DNA from 3 places in the Pantoea sp. C2G6 genome. Region 1 is predicted to be linked to each of the others. Evidence: predicted binding sites of a transcription regulator. Region 1 holds the regulator's gene; each other region holds the start of a gene.
What was found. Region 1 encodes CRP, which controls carbon source genes, mostly activating them, when cyclic AMP is high. Its sites were predicted from a motif close to ATGTGANNNNNNTCACAT; they were not measured.
Positions count from the first base shown of each region.

Region 2: the regulator CRP is predicted to act here: its motif matches at 1,806-1,823, upstream of ACCW71_RS11755 (iron-containing alcohol dehydrogenase).
Region 3: the regulator CRP is predicted to act here: its motif matches at 1,476-1,493, upstream of ACCW71_RS16070 (YjcB family protein).

Region 1 covers NZ_JBGMNJ010000005.1:19,582-23,133, forward strand. Annotated here, with positions in the region: gene ACCW71_RS08830 (phosphoribulokinase) at 1-314, shown strand, start outside; gene ACCW71_RS08835 (OsmC family protein) at 684-1,088, opposite strand; gene crp (cAMP-activated global transcriptional regulator CRP) at 1,392-2,024, shown strand; gene ACCW71_RS08845 (YccS/YhfK family putative transporter) at 2,082-3,552, shown strand, end outside.
Region 2 covers NZ_JBGMNJ010000007.1:150,544-154,095, forward strand. Annotated here, with positions in the region: gene ACCW71_RS11750 (dihydrodipicolinate synthase family protein) at 1-539, opposite strand, end outside; gene ACCW71_RS11755 (iron-containing alcohol dehydrogenase) at 532-1,695, opposite strand; gene dtnK (D-threonate kinase) at 1,883-3,142, shown strand; gene ACCW71_RS11765 (D-threonate 4-phosphate dehydrogenase) at 3,135-3,552, shown strand, end outside.
Region 3 covers NZ_JBGMNJ010000013.1:54,578-58,129, reverse strand. Annotated here, with positions in the region: gene ACCW71_RS16085 (glutathione S-transferase family protein) at 1-293, opposite strand, end outside; gene soxR (redox-sensitive transcriptional activator SoxR) at 333-818, opposite strand; gene soxS (superoxide response transcriptional regulator SoxS) at 919-1,344, shown strand; gene ACCW71_RS16070 (YjcB family protein) at 1,599-1,880, shown strand; gene ACCW71_RS16065 (ATP-grasp fold amidoligase family protein) at 1,934-2,884, opposite strand; gene ACCW71_RS16060 (oligosaccharide flippase family protein) at 2,893-3,552, opposite strand, start outside.

The DNA of each region.
Region 1 (3,552 bases):
CGATGGAAGATTACATCAACTTCATCACCCCCCAGTTTTCCCGCACCCACATCAACTTTCAGCGTGTCCCGACCGTGGACACCTCTAACCCGTTTGCAGCGCGGGCGATCCCCTCGCTGGATGAGAGTTTTGTGGTGATCCACTTCCAGGCGCTGGAAGATATTGACTTCCCCTATCTGCTGGCGATGTTGCAGGGTTCGTTTATCTCGCACATCAATACGCTGGTGGTGCCGGGCGGCAAAATGGGTCTGGCGATGGAGCTGATCATGGGACCGCTGGTGAAGCGGCTGATGGAAGGGAAACGCATTGAGTAAGAGGTCCGTCATAGCCCATTGGACTGATGACAAAGCCAAAGCAGAGTAGGCCTGAACGCAACGCCGTCGCTCAACGCGCAGGGAGCCGGGTCAGAAGAGGAAAGCGTCCCGCGCCTGGGACAAAAACGCCGGGAGCGTTTTTGAACAACGCAAAGCGTTGGCCCGGCAACGGGCGCACCTCAGGGATGAGGTGCGTAATCGCGCGGGCCGAGCACGCCATGGATGGCGGTTTTGCGACTTTCCGATCTGACCCGGTTCTCTGCGCAGGCACAGTCTAAAAGCGGATTACCTGCCCAGACACGGTCTTGAAGCAACCTGCATCAGATACTGGAAGTGAAGTTAGCAGGTCAGCAATGACTCTTGCAGTTACTACAACTCAATCACTTCATAGCTGTGGGTGATGGTAACGCCTTTGCCCAGCATGATGGCCACCGAGCAATATTTTTCAGCAGAAAGATCCACCGCGCGTGAGACCGCTTTATCCTGGAGCGCTTTGCCGCTGACGATAAAATGCAGGTTGATGTGCGTAAAGATTCGCGGCGCCTCTTCACGACGTTCTGAGGTCAGTTTTACTTCACAATCAGCCACATCCTGACGGCCTTTTTGCAGAATTGAAACCACGTCAATCGCACTGCAACCACCCGCCGCCATCAGAACCATCTCCATTGGGCTGGGCGCTTTATCACCTGAATTTCCATCCATGAGTATCTGATGGCCGGATGAAGATTCCCCGAGGAATGTCAGCCCTTCTACCCATTTCACTCTTGCCTGCATGATTTTTGCTCCAGAATACGCTGTTTTGTCGTCAGAGTACGCTTTCGCCTGGTAAACAGCAATCCAGAGAAATCCACCCCAAGCTGAAGCGAGACAACACAAGACAGTCGGCAAAAGCTATGCTACAAACAGTGCTGAAAATATTTTTCGTCACCCAATGGCGAAGCCGGGAAGAATGATGCGCACTGCGCCGAATGCGGCCCGAATAATTTCCTGAAAAGGAAACGCTTGAAGCTTTCATCGCCTGACAGGGAAAACTGCCCCCTGTATTTTGGGCACGATTACAACAGAGGATAATAGCGAATGGTTCTCGGCAAACCGCAAACAGACCCTACACTCGAATGGTTCCTGTCCCATTGCCATATTCATAAGTATCCATCCAAAAGTACGCTGATTCATCAAGGTGAAAAAGCAGAAACGCTTTACTACATCGTGAAAGGTTCCGTCGCGGTTCTGATTAAAGATGAAGAAGGCAAAGAGATGATCCTTTCCTATCTGAACCAGGGCGACTTCATTGGTGAGCTTGGCCTGTTTGAAGAAGGTCAGGAGCGTAGCGCCTGGGTACGGGCTAAAACCGCGTGCGAAGTGGCGGAAATCTCCTATAAGAAATTCCGTCAGCTGATCCAGGTCAACCCCGACATCCTGATGCGACTCTCCTCGCAGATGGCACGTCGCCTGCAAGTCACGTCGGAAAAAGTAGGTAACCTCGCTTTCCTCGACGTCACCGGACGCATTGCGCAGACCCTGCTCAACCTGGCGAAGCAGCCCGACGCGATGACTCACCCCGATGGGATGCAGATTAAAATCACCCGTCAGGAGATTGGTCAGATTGTGGGTTGCTCACGTGAAACCGTGGGCCGCATTCTGAAGATGCTGGAAGATCAGAACCTGATCTCCGCACACGGCAAAACTATCGTGGTATACGGTACCCGCTAACTCCTGTCATCCACGGCGTGCTGGCAACATCACGCCGTTATTGTTTGTGTTGAGCCAATGTGGCGTCGAATTATTTACCATCCTGAAGTCAACTATGCCTTGCGGCAAACGCTGGTACTCTGCCTGCCGGTGGCGCTGGGCTGGCTGGCGGGCGACCTGCAAAAAGGTCTGCTGTTCTCCTTAGTGCCGGCCTGCTGCAACATCGCCGGTCTGGATACCCCGCATAAGCGCTTCTTTAAACGCCTGATTATTGGCGGCAGCCTGTTCGCACTCGGCAGCTTTCTGATTCAGTGGCTTACCCTGCATGCGATACCGCTGCCGTTGATCCTGTTCGCCATGCCGCTGCTGCTCGGCGTAACCGGTGAGATCAGCCCGCTGCATGGCCGCCTGCTGCCCGGCACGCTAATCGCCGCTATCTTTACCCTGAGCCTGGTCGGCCGGATGCCCATCTATGTCACCCCGCTGCTCTACATCGGCGGCACGCTCTGGTATGGGCTGTTTAACTGGTTCTGGTTCTGGCTGTGGAAAGAACAGCCGATGCGCGAGAGCCTAAGCCTGATCTATCGCGAGCTGGCTAACTACTGCGACGCCAAATATACCCTGCTCACCCAGCTGACCGACCCGGAAAAAGCGCTGCCGCCGCTGCTGGCTCGTCAGCAGAAAGTGGTCGATCTGATCACCACCTGCTATCAGCAGATGCATATGCTGTCGGCCAATCGCGATCACAGCCATAAACGGCTGACGCGCGCCTTTCAGGTGGCACTCGACCTTCAGGAACATATCTCGGTCAGCCTGCATCAGCCGGAAGAAGTGCAGAAGCTGGTGGAGCAGAGCCATGCCGAAGCGGTGATCCGCTGGAACGCCAAAACCATCTCAACCCGACTGCGGGTGCTGGCGGATAACATCCTCTATCACCAGTTGCCCGATCGCTTTGCGATGGATAAACAGCTCGGCGCGCTGGAGAAGATCGCCCGCCAGCACCCTGACAACCCGGTCGGTAACTTCTGCCTCTATCACTTCAACCGCATCGCGCGGGTACTGCGCACCCAGAAACCGCTCTATCAGCGCGATCTGATGGCGGACCGTCAGCGCCGCCTGCCGCTGTTACCGGCACTGCGCAGCTATCTCTCCTGGCGATCGTCGGCCCTGCGCACCGCCGCGCGCTTTGCGGTGATGCTGATGCTCGGCAGCGCGCTGGCGCTGTTCTTCAACATCCCGAAACCCTACTGGATCCTGATGACCATCATGTTCGTCAGTCAGAACGGCTACGGCGCGACCCGCGTCCGCATCCAGCACCGGGCGCTGGGCACCTTCGCCGGCCTGGTGATTGCGGCCGCCGCCCTGCGTCTGGCGGTGCCGGAGTCGCTGGTGCTGCTGATCATGCTGGCGATCACCTTTATCAGCTATCGATTCACCCGCCAGTTCTACGGCTGGTCGATGATTGGCTTCACGGTGACGGCGGTCTACTCACTGCAACTGCTGTCGCTGAACGGCGCGCAGTTTCTGCTGCCGAGACTGATGGATACGC
Region 2 (3,552 bases), on a different contig from region 1:
GCGGTGGCTTGCAGGAATCCACTCAGGCTTTCATAGCTGCCCGCTGAATCTTTGATGCCAATGATGTTCGGGTGCGCCGCCAGCGTGCGCACGGTTTCCGGCTGGAGCGTATTGCCGGTGCGCGCCGGGATGTTATAGAGGAACAGCGGCACGCTAAGGGCATCGGCCACGCGCTGATAGTGGTCGATCAGCTCCTGCTGCTTCAGTGGCACAAACCAGGGCGTAATGGCGGAGACGGCATCGACGCCGAGGCGGGCGATCTGCTGGCCGAGCCGCAGGGTTTCGCGGGTCGAGATCTCGCCAATGTGCGCCACTACCGGCGCTCTGCCGTTGACCTCCTCGACGCAGGTGGCTGTTACCGCGATCTTCTCCTGCTCGTTCAGCACGAAAAACTCTCCGTTGGTGCCACCGCAAAAAATGCCGTTACCGGCGTCGATCTGCCGTCTCACCTGCTCACGCTGCGCCACCGGATTAAAGGCACCTTCCTGATCAAAGGTGGTGACGATGGCGGTCAGTACGCCGCTTATCTTGTTATGCATAACTTTTCTCCGCCTGGCAGGAGGGAAACAGCGTCAGATAGATCGCGCGAACATCGTCGGCGGTGACGGCCATCGGCACGTTTTTCATCAGCCGCTGAACGTCGAGCGCCGCTTCCACTAACCAGGGCAGGTGATCCGGGCTGATGCCCAGTGCTTCCAGACTGGCTGGCAGTTGCAGACGCGCCACCAGCGCGGTGAAGTAATCGACCAGCGCGTGGGATTTCTGCTCGTCGCTTAAGCGGGCGTCGGCTTTCGGCAGCAGATCGTACGCCTGGGCGAATTTGCTCACCGCCGCCGGACGGACGAAGCGCATACAGGGGGCGAGCAGGATGGCGTTGGCGACGCCGTGCGGCAGATGATATCTGCCGCCGAGCGGGTAGGACATGGCGTGCACCAGATGCGTACCGGCATGGGCAATCGACGCGCCGCCGTAATAGGAGGCCCACAGCATCTCCAGCCGCGCCAGCAGGTTATCCGGTTCACGCAGCGTTGTTTCGAGGTGAGCGAACAGCTTCTTCATGCCGGTCAGCGCATAGTTGTCGCTGACCGGATTGGCGACGCTGGCGGTGAAGCATTCAATCAGGTGGCAGAGCGCGTCAATACCGGTTGAAGAGGCGATATGAGCCGGCATGCTGGTGGTCAGTTCCGGCACCAGCGCCACCACGTCGGGCAGCATCACCGGTGAGATGATGCCGACTTTGGTCTCTTTCTCCGGGATCGCCAGAATCGCGTTAGGCGTTGCTTCGGATCCGGTGCCGGCGGTGGTGGGGATCAGTATTGAGCGGGTGCGGTGCCGCGGCTTCTCGCCCGCCAGCAGCGCTTCCAGCGACGGCGCGGTGTCAGCGCACAGCACCGAGAGCAGTTTGGCTACATCCAGCACGCTGCCGCCGCCGATGCCAATCACCATATCGACCTGACGCTGTGGCAGCGCCGTGACAATCGCCGCCACATCATGCTGCCGTGGCTCGGGCGGCACGCTGTTTACCACGCTGAGCTGCGGGATCAGCGTGTGAAGCTGCTTTATCAGCGCCTGCACCGCCGGAATGGCTTCAATGTTCTTATCCGTTACCACTAACGCTGTCGATATTCCATTCAGCAGATAGCGCATGTCGTTTAGCGCCTGATAGCCGCTGATCACCGTGCTATTGATATTCATCTGTTGCCCTTATTGCTGTCATTGCTGAGCGAATGATTAATTTTGCTCAATTGAAGGCAGGGTTAATCACTCTCTGTGGCTAATTTTATAGGACATATCGATTTCGATTAATTTGATCTTGCTCACATATAATCAATCATGATTGAATATAATCAATTGCAGAGGCAACAGCCAGACAGGAGAGAGGATGGGCTCATCATTGTGGAAAACCCCGGTGCTGGTCATTGCCGATGATTTTACCGGCGCCAATGATGCCGGTAGCGGACTGGCACAGGCGGGTGCCGGAGTGCATGTACTGTTTGGCGCACAGCGGCAATGGCAGGGTGAGGCGGCGGATGTGCTGGTTATCAGCACCGACAGCCGCGCCATCAGCGCGGAACAGGCCGCCGGGCGCGTCACCGGCGTAGTGCAACACTATGCGGAGCAGATGCATCAGGGCTGGCTGTTTAAAAAGATCGACTCCACTCTGCGCGGCAACGTCGGTGCAGAAACTGAGGCGGCACTGCGTGCCAGTGGCAAAACGCTGGCGCTGGTTGCTCCGGCGGTTCCACGACTGAGCCGCACCACCCGCGACGGTAAGGTGTGGATCGATCAGCGCTTACTCACTGACACCGAATTCGCCAGCGATCCCAAAACCCCGATCCGCAGCGCCAGCGTGTTGCAGCAGATGCAGCTCGACGGCAGCGAAATCGATCTCACGACGCTGCGCAGCGATGCGCTTGACGCAGTGTTAGCGGCGGCACGCGGTGTGGTAGTGGTGGACGCGGAGAATGATGCTGACCTGGCTCGGCTGGTGGCAGCGGCGGCGCGGCTGCCTGAGAAACCGCTGCTGGTAGGGGCGGCCGGATTAAGTGATGCGCTGGGAGCCTTTCTCTCGGTCCGGCCGCGCCGGCCGGTGCTGGCGGTGGTGGGATCGATGAGCGGCAGCGCACAGCAGCAGATCGACACGCTGATGCACCAGCGGGCAGTCACCCTCGTGGATATTGACATTACGCAGCTGTTTCAGCAGCCCGCCTGGCCTGATCGGGAGCAGTGGATCGAGCAGTGCGCCGCCGCGCTGCGCGCCGGTCGCCATACGCTGATCCGCACCTGCCAGCACGCTGCCCAGCGGCATGAGATCGATCGTCTCTGCCAGCAGTCCGGCCTGACACGCCAGCAACTGGGCGAGGGGATCTGCCGGTTGCTGGGCGAGATAACGCAGAGTCTCTGCCGTGCGCGGCTGCCCCATGCGCTCTATCTCTCCGGTGGCGATGTGGCGATTGCCGTCGCGCAGGCGTTGGGCGCCAGCGGCTTCAGCATTCAGGGCCTGGTGGCGGGCTGTGTGCCGCACGGGGTTCTGCTTAACAGTGAATTTACCCTGCCGGTGATGACCAAAGCGGGTGGCTTTGGCGACAAAAACACCCTGGTAGCAGCCATTGATTTTATTGAGGAGAAGTCGAGTGAGTAAAATTATTGCGATCACCATGGGCGATCCGGCGGGCATCAGCCCGGAAATCATCATCAAATCGCTCTCCGCGGGTGAGCTGAACGGCGTACCTGCCGTGGTGATTGGCTGTGCCAGCACGCTGCGCCGCATTATGGCGATGAACATCACGCCGCAGGCGGAATTACGGGTACTTGATCGGGTCGCGCAGGCCCGGTTCGCTCCTGGCATCATCAATGTGATCGATGAGCCTTTAGCCGATCCCGAGGCGCTGAAGCCGGGCGTGGTGCAGAAAGAGGCGGGCGATCTGGCGTGGCGCTGCGTTAAGCGCGCCACCGAACTGGCGCTGGCGGGCGAGGTGCACGCCATCGCGACCGCGCCGCTGAACAAAGAGGCGATGCATGCGGCAGGCCATCTCTATCCGGGTCATACCG
Region 3 (3,552 bases), on a different contig from region 1:
TGCAGCCAGTAACGACACTGCAAACGCGCCTCTTCATCGGTGACGGTCAGCCGCGATTCATGGTCATATTTCTCTGCCAGGTATTCGAGGATGGCACCCGACTCCGCCACCACCCGGTTTCCGTCGGTGATCACCGGGGATTTGCCCAGCGGATGGACCTTTTTAAGCGCCTCCGGTGCCAGCATGGTCGGTTCGCGCTGATAGCGCTTAATCTGGTACGGCACTTCCAGCTCTTCCAGCAGCCACAGCACCCGCTGCGAGCGCGATTGTTCAAGATGGTGAACGGTGATCATCATGATTCCCTGTGTTTTAACCTCCCTCCAGTATAGACGTCACTCCGCGTCAGGATGTTTATCGTCCTGTTCCGGGTCGAGCAGCACCGCGCCGGAACCCTGCTGACCCAGCCGGTCGCCGGGATTGCGCAGCGGGCAGTCGCGCATCGACAAACAGCCGCAGCCAATACAGCCATCCAGGTCATTGCGCAGGCGGGTCAGGGTTTCAATGCGCTTGTCCAGCTCCTCGCGCCAGTGCTGCGTCAGCGCGTCCCACTCCAGCGTCGACATCCGCTTATTGGGCGGGATATGGTCCAGGCTCTCGCTGACCGTTGCCAGCGGGATGCCAATACGCTGGGCAATCTTGATAATGGCGACGCGCCGCAGCACGTCACGGCTGTAACGCCGCTGATTGCCGCTGTTGCGGCTGCTGAAAATCAGCCCTTTGGTTTCATAGAAGTGCAGCGCCGAGACCGCCACACCGCTGCGGCGCGCCACTTCACCCGGCGTTAACACCGGTTTGGGATAGTTGCGTTCTTTTTTCATCAGGCTCTTTACCTCAAGTTAACTTGAGGAATTATACTCGCTCTCCATCAAAACGACTAAACTCCCTTTATCACTGATTAAGCACCAGAAGGATGAGGCCATGATGCAAGAAGAGATCATTCATTCCCTGACGCACTGGATTGACGAGAACCTCGATAAAAGCCTGTCGATAGATGAGGTGGCCGCCAAATCGGGCTACTCGAAATGGCATCTGCAACGTATGTTCCGTACCGTGACGAAACAGACGCTGGGTGGATATATTCGTGAGCGCCGTCTGACGCTGGCCGCGGAGGCGCTCTGCCAGACGCAGCGTCCGGTGTTTGATATTGCGATGCAGTATGGCTATGACTCGCAGCAGACCTTCTCCCGCGTGTTCCGTCGTCAGTTTTCCCAGACGCCTACCGCCTACCGTCACGCCATGCGCCGTCAGGCGATTCAGCGCCCTCGCCTGCTGAACTATGGCCGCAGCGACGGCATGGCCAGCTTCACCCAGCGCACCACTGGCGAGTGCTGTCCGGTCCGTTAAACGTCAGCTGCGCCCCTTCGCGGGCGCAGCGGGCTGAATGCTCCGCTTTTCTTTCTGCTCAGCTCTTCCCCCGCCCCGATCTGCCATACCAGAGTCAAATTTTGTTCAATATTTAAGAAACCGCTGATATAATGTGACCCAAGTCACACTTTGAACCTGGGTTGACGGCGGAAAAGGACTCCCTGACACACTTTTGCGCCGCCGGTGATGTCCGCAGCTTGTCAGGAATACTTACTGATATTGAGGTCCGGCCGATGGCTACGTTAACCGCCAGTCTGTTTGTTATGCGTTGGGAGTTGCTGAGCGCAGTGATGATGTTTTTCGCCAGCACCCTGAAAACGAAACTTCGCCAGGAGAGCCGTCACGTGATGGCCTTTATGTGTGGTGGAATCGGTTTAGGCATGACCTGCTGGTTTGTCACCGGCCTGATGGGGATTACCCTGAGCATGGCTGACCTGCATAACTTCCTGGCTATCTCCAGGCACGCCTTTATTGACGCGATGAGCCAGGCGCCCGCTGACTGGCCGATGCCCTGATTTTGCGCATAAAAAACCCCGCGAAGCGGGGTTTTTTATATTGCTGTGTGTGCTTAAATTTTCTTCAACATGGCAGGGATATTCACATCCTGCACTGTCACGCCCGGGCTCTGCGTTCCGCGGCGGTCCTGAATCCACATATCTCCCATCATCTGATTTAAACCGCGATCTAAGCCGGTTACCAGCCCTGCACCTGGGGTGAAGGTCAGCTCGCCGAAGTAAATCTGTTCGTCATGGATATACCAGTCCACACGCACATAGTCGAAATCACTGGCCAGCTTTTTACTCAGTTCGAGCGCCTGCTCCAGTGACGGCAGTATCGGTGAGACATCCAGCCCGGTGTCACGAATTTTGTGATAAGCCTCATTGAGGTTATTCACGTAGAAATTCATCGACAGCAGCGGCTGACAGCGGTTGTAGATCACCTGCAACACATATTCAAACCGGCCATCACGCTTGTTGAACATATGAAACTTGTAATCGATCGGCGCGCTTTTGCCATCCCCGATGTACTTCTCCACCAGAATGCGTGGCTTGATGTAGCGATAGTGAATCTCACGCGCTTCGTTGGCGAAGTCGGTCTTCAGCCAGCGGTAGCAGTCGTGAATAATCTGCTGCTTACGCAGGGCGTCTGGCTCCTCCAGCAGAATCTCCACCATGTTGGAGGCGTGGTTCGGCTTGATCACCGTTCCTTTCCAGCAGGGTAAGCTGTTCAGCGTGGTCGGGTCCGTGGTTTCGTGTACCAGCGGGATCAGGTATTCATTACCGATTTTCTCAGCAATGAATTCGCGCACCGAGTATTTATCAGAGAGGCGACCGTAGTTCTGGTAATCGCCAAAGATAAACTTACGGTACAGCACCTTTTCGTTGAACACTTTCGGCTGACGCAGATTGGGCAGCTTTCTGAACTTATGGAAGTAGTAGATGCGGTCCTGATAAGCCCAGGGCATCTTCTTAATAAAGTACTGCACACTTCTTCTGAGTTCTTCTTTCAACTTGAGCATATCTGACCTCATTTGTAGGTTTTGTAGTTGAGTGAGGAAACCTGAATCTTTTGAATGACGCCGTTTTTAAAGAAGTAATTCATTACGGTCAGGGACAAAAGTTCTGAAAGGAAAACGCTCCACGCGGCCCCCATGATGCCGTGGCTCTGGATCAGCCACCACGAGAGCGGCAGACTGATCACCATCAGGCAGATGATTTTCCTCAGCAGGTAGTTAAATCCTCCCTCTTTGACCATGTAGCGATACGCTACCGTCCCCATTGCCGAAAAGCTGGTCGCTATCGACAGCAACGTAATGAGACTTCCTGACTGTGTGTATTCCGGTCCATACAACGCGATGATGATCCGCTCGCCATAGAGGGAGATAACAAGCAGCATCAGCAGTGAAACACCCATCACATAGCCATTCAGCCGCGCAGCCAGCTTAATGGCGACCTCACCGCGCTCCCTGAAAATCTCAGTGAAGCAGGAGGTGATCAGCGCCACCGGAATAAAAATCCAGGAGGCAGAAATGGTATTGGCGGCGGCGAACAGGCCGAGATCGCGCGCCGGAGCGGTGCCGGCCAGGAACATCTGCGCGGCTTTCACCTGCACCGAGATAAAGATGCTGGAGATCGCCAGCGGCAGACCGGCATACATCAGGTAGCGCAGATAGGCGGTACGCTTTTC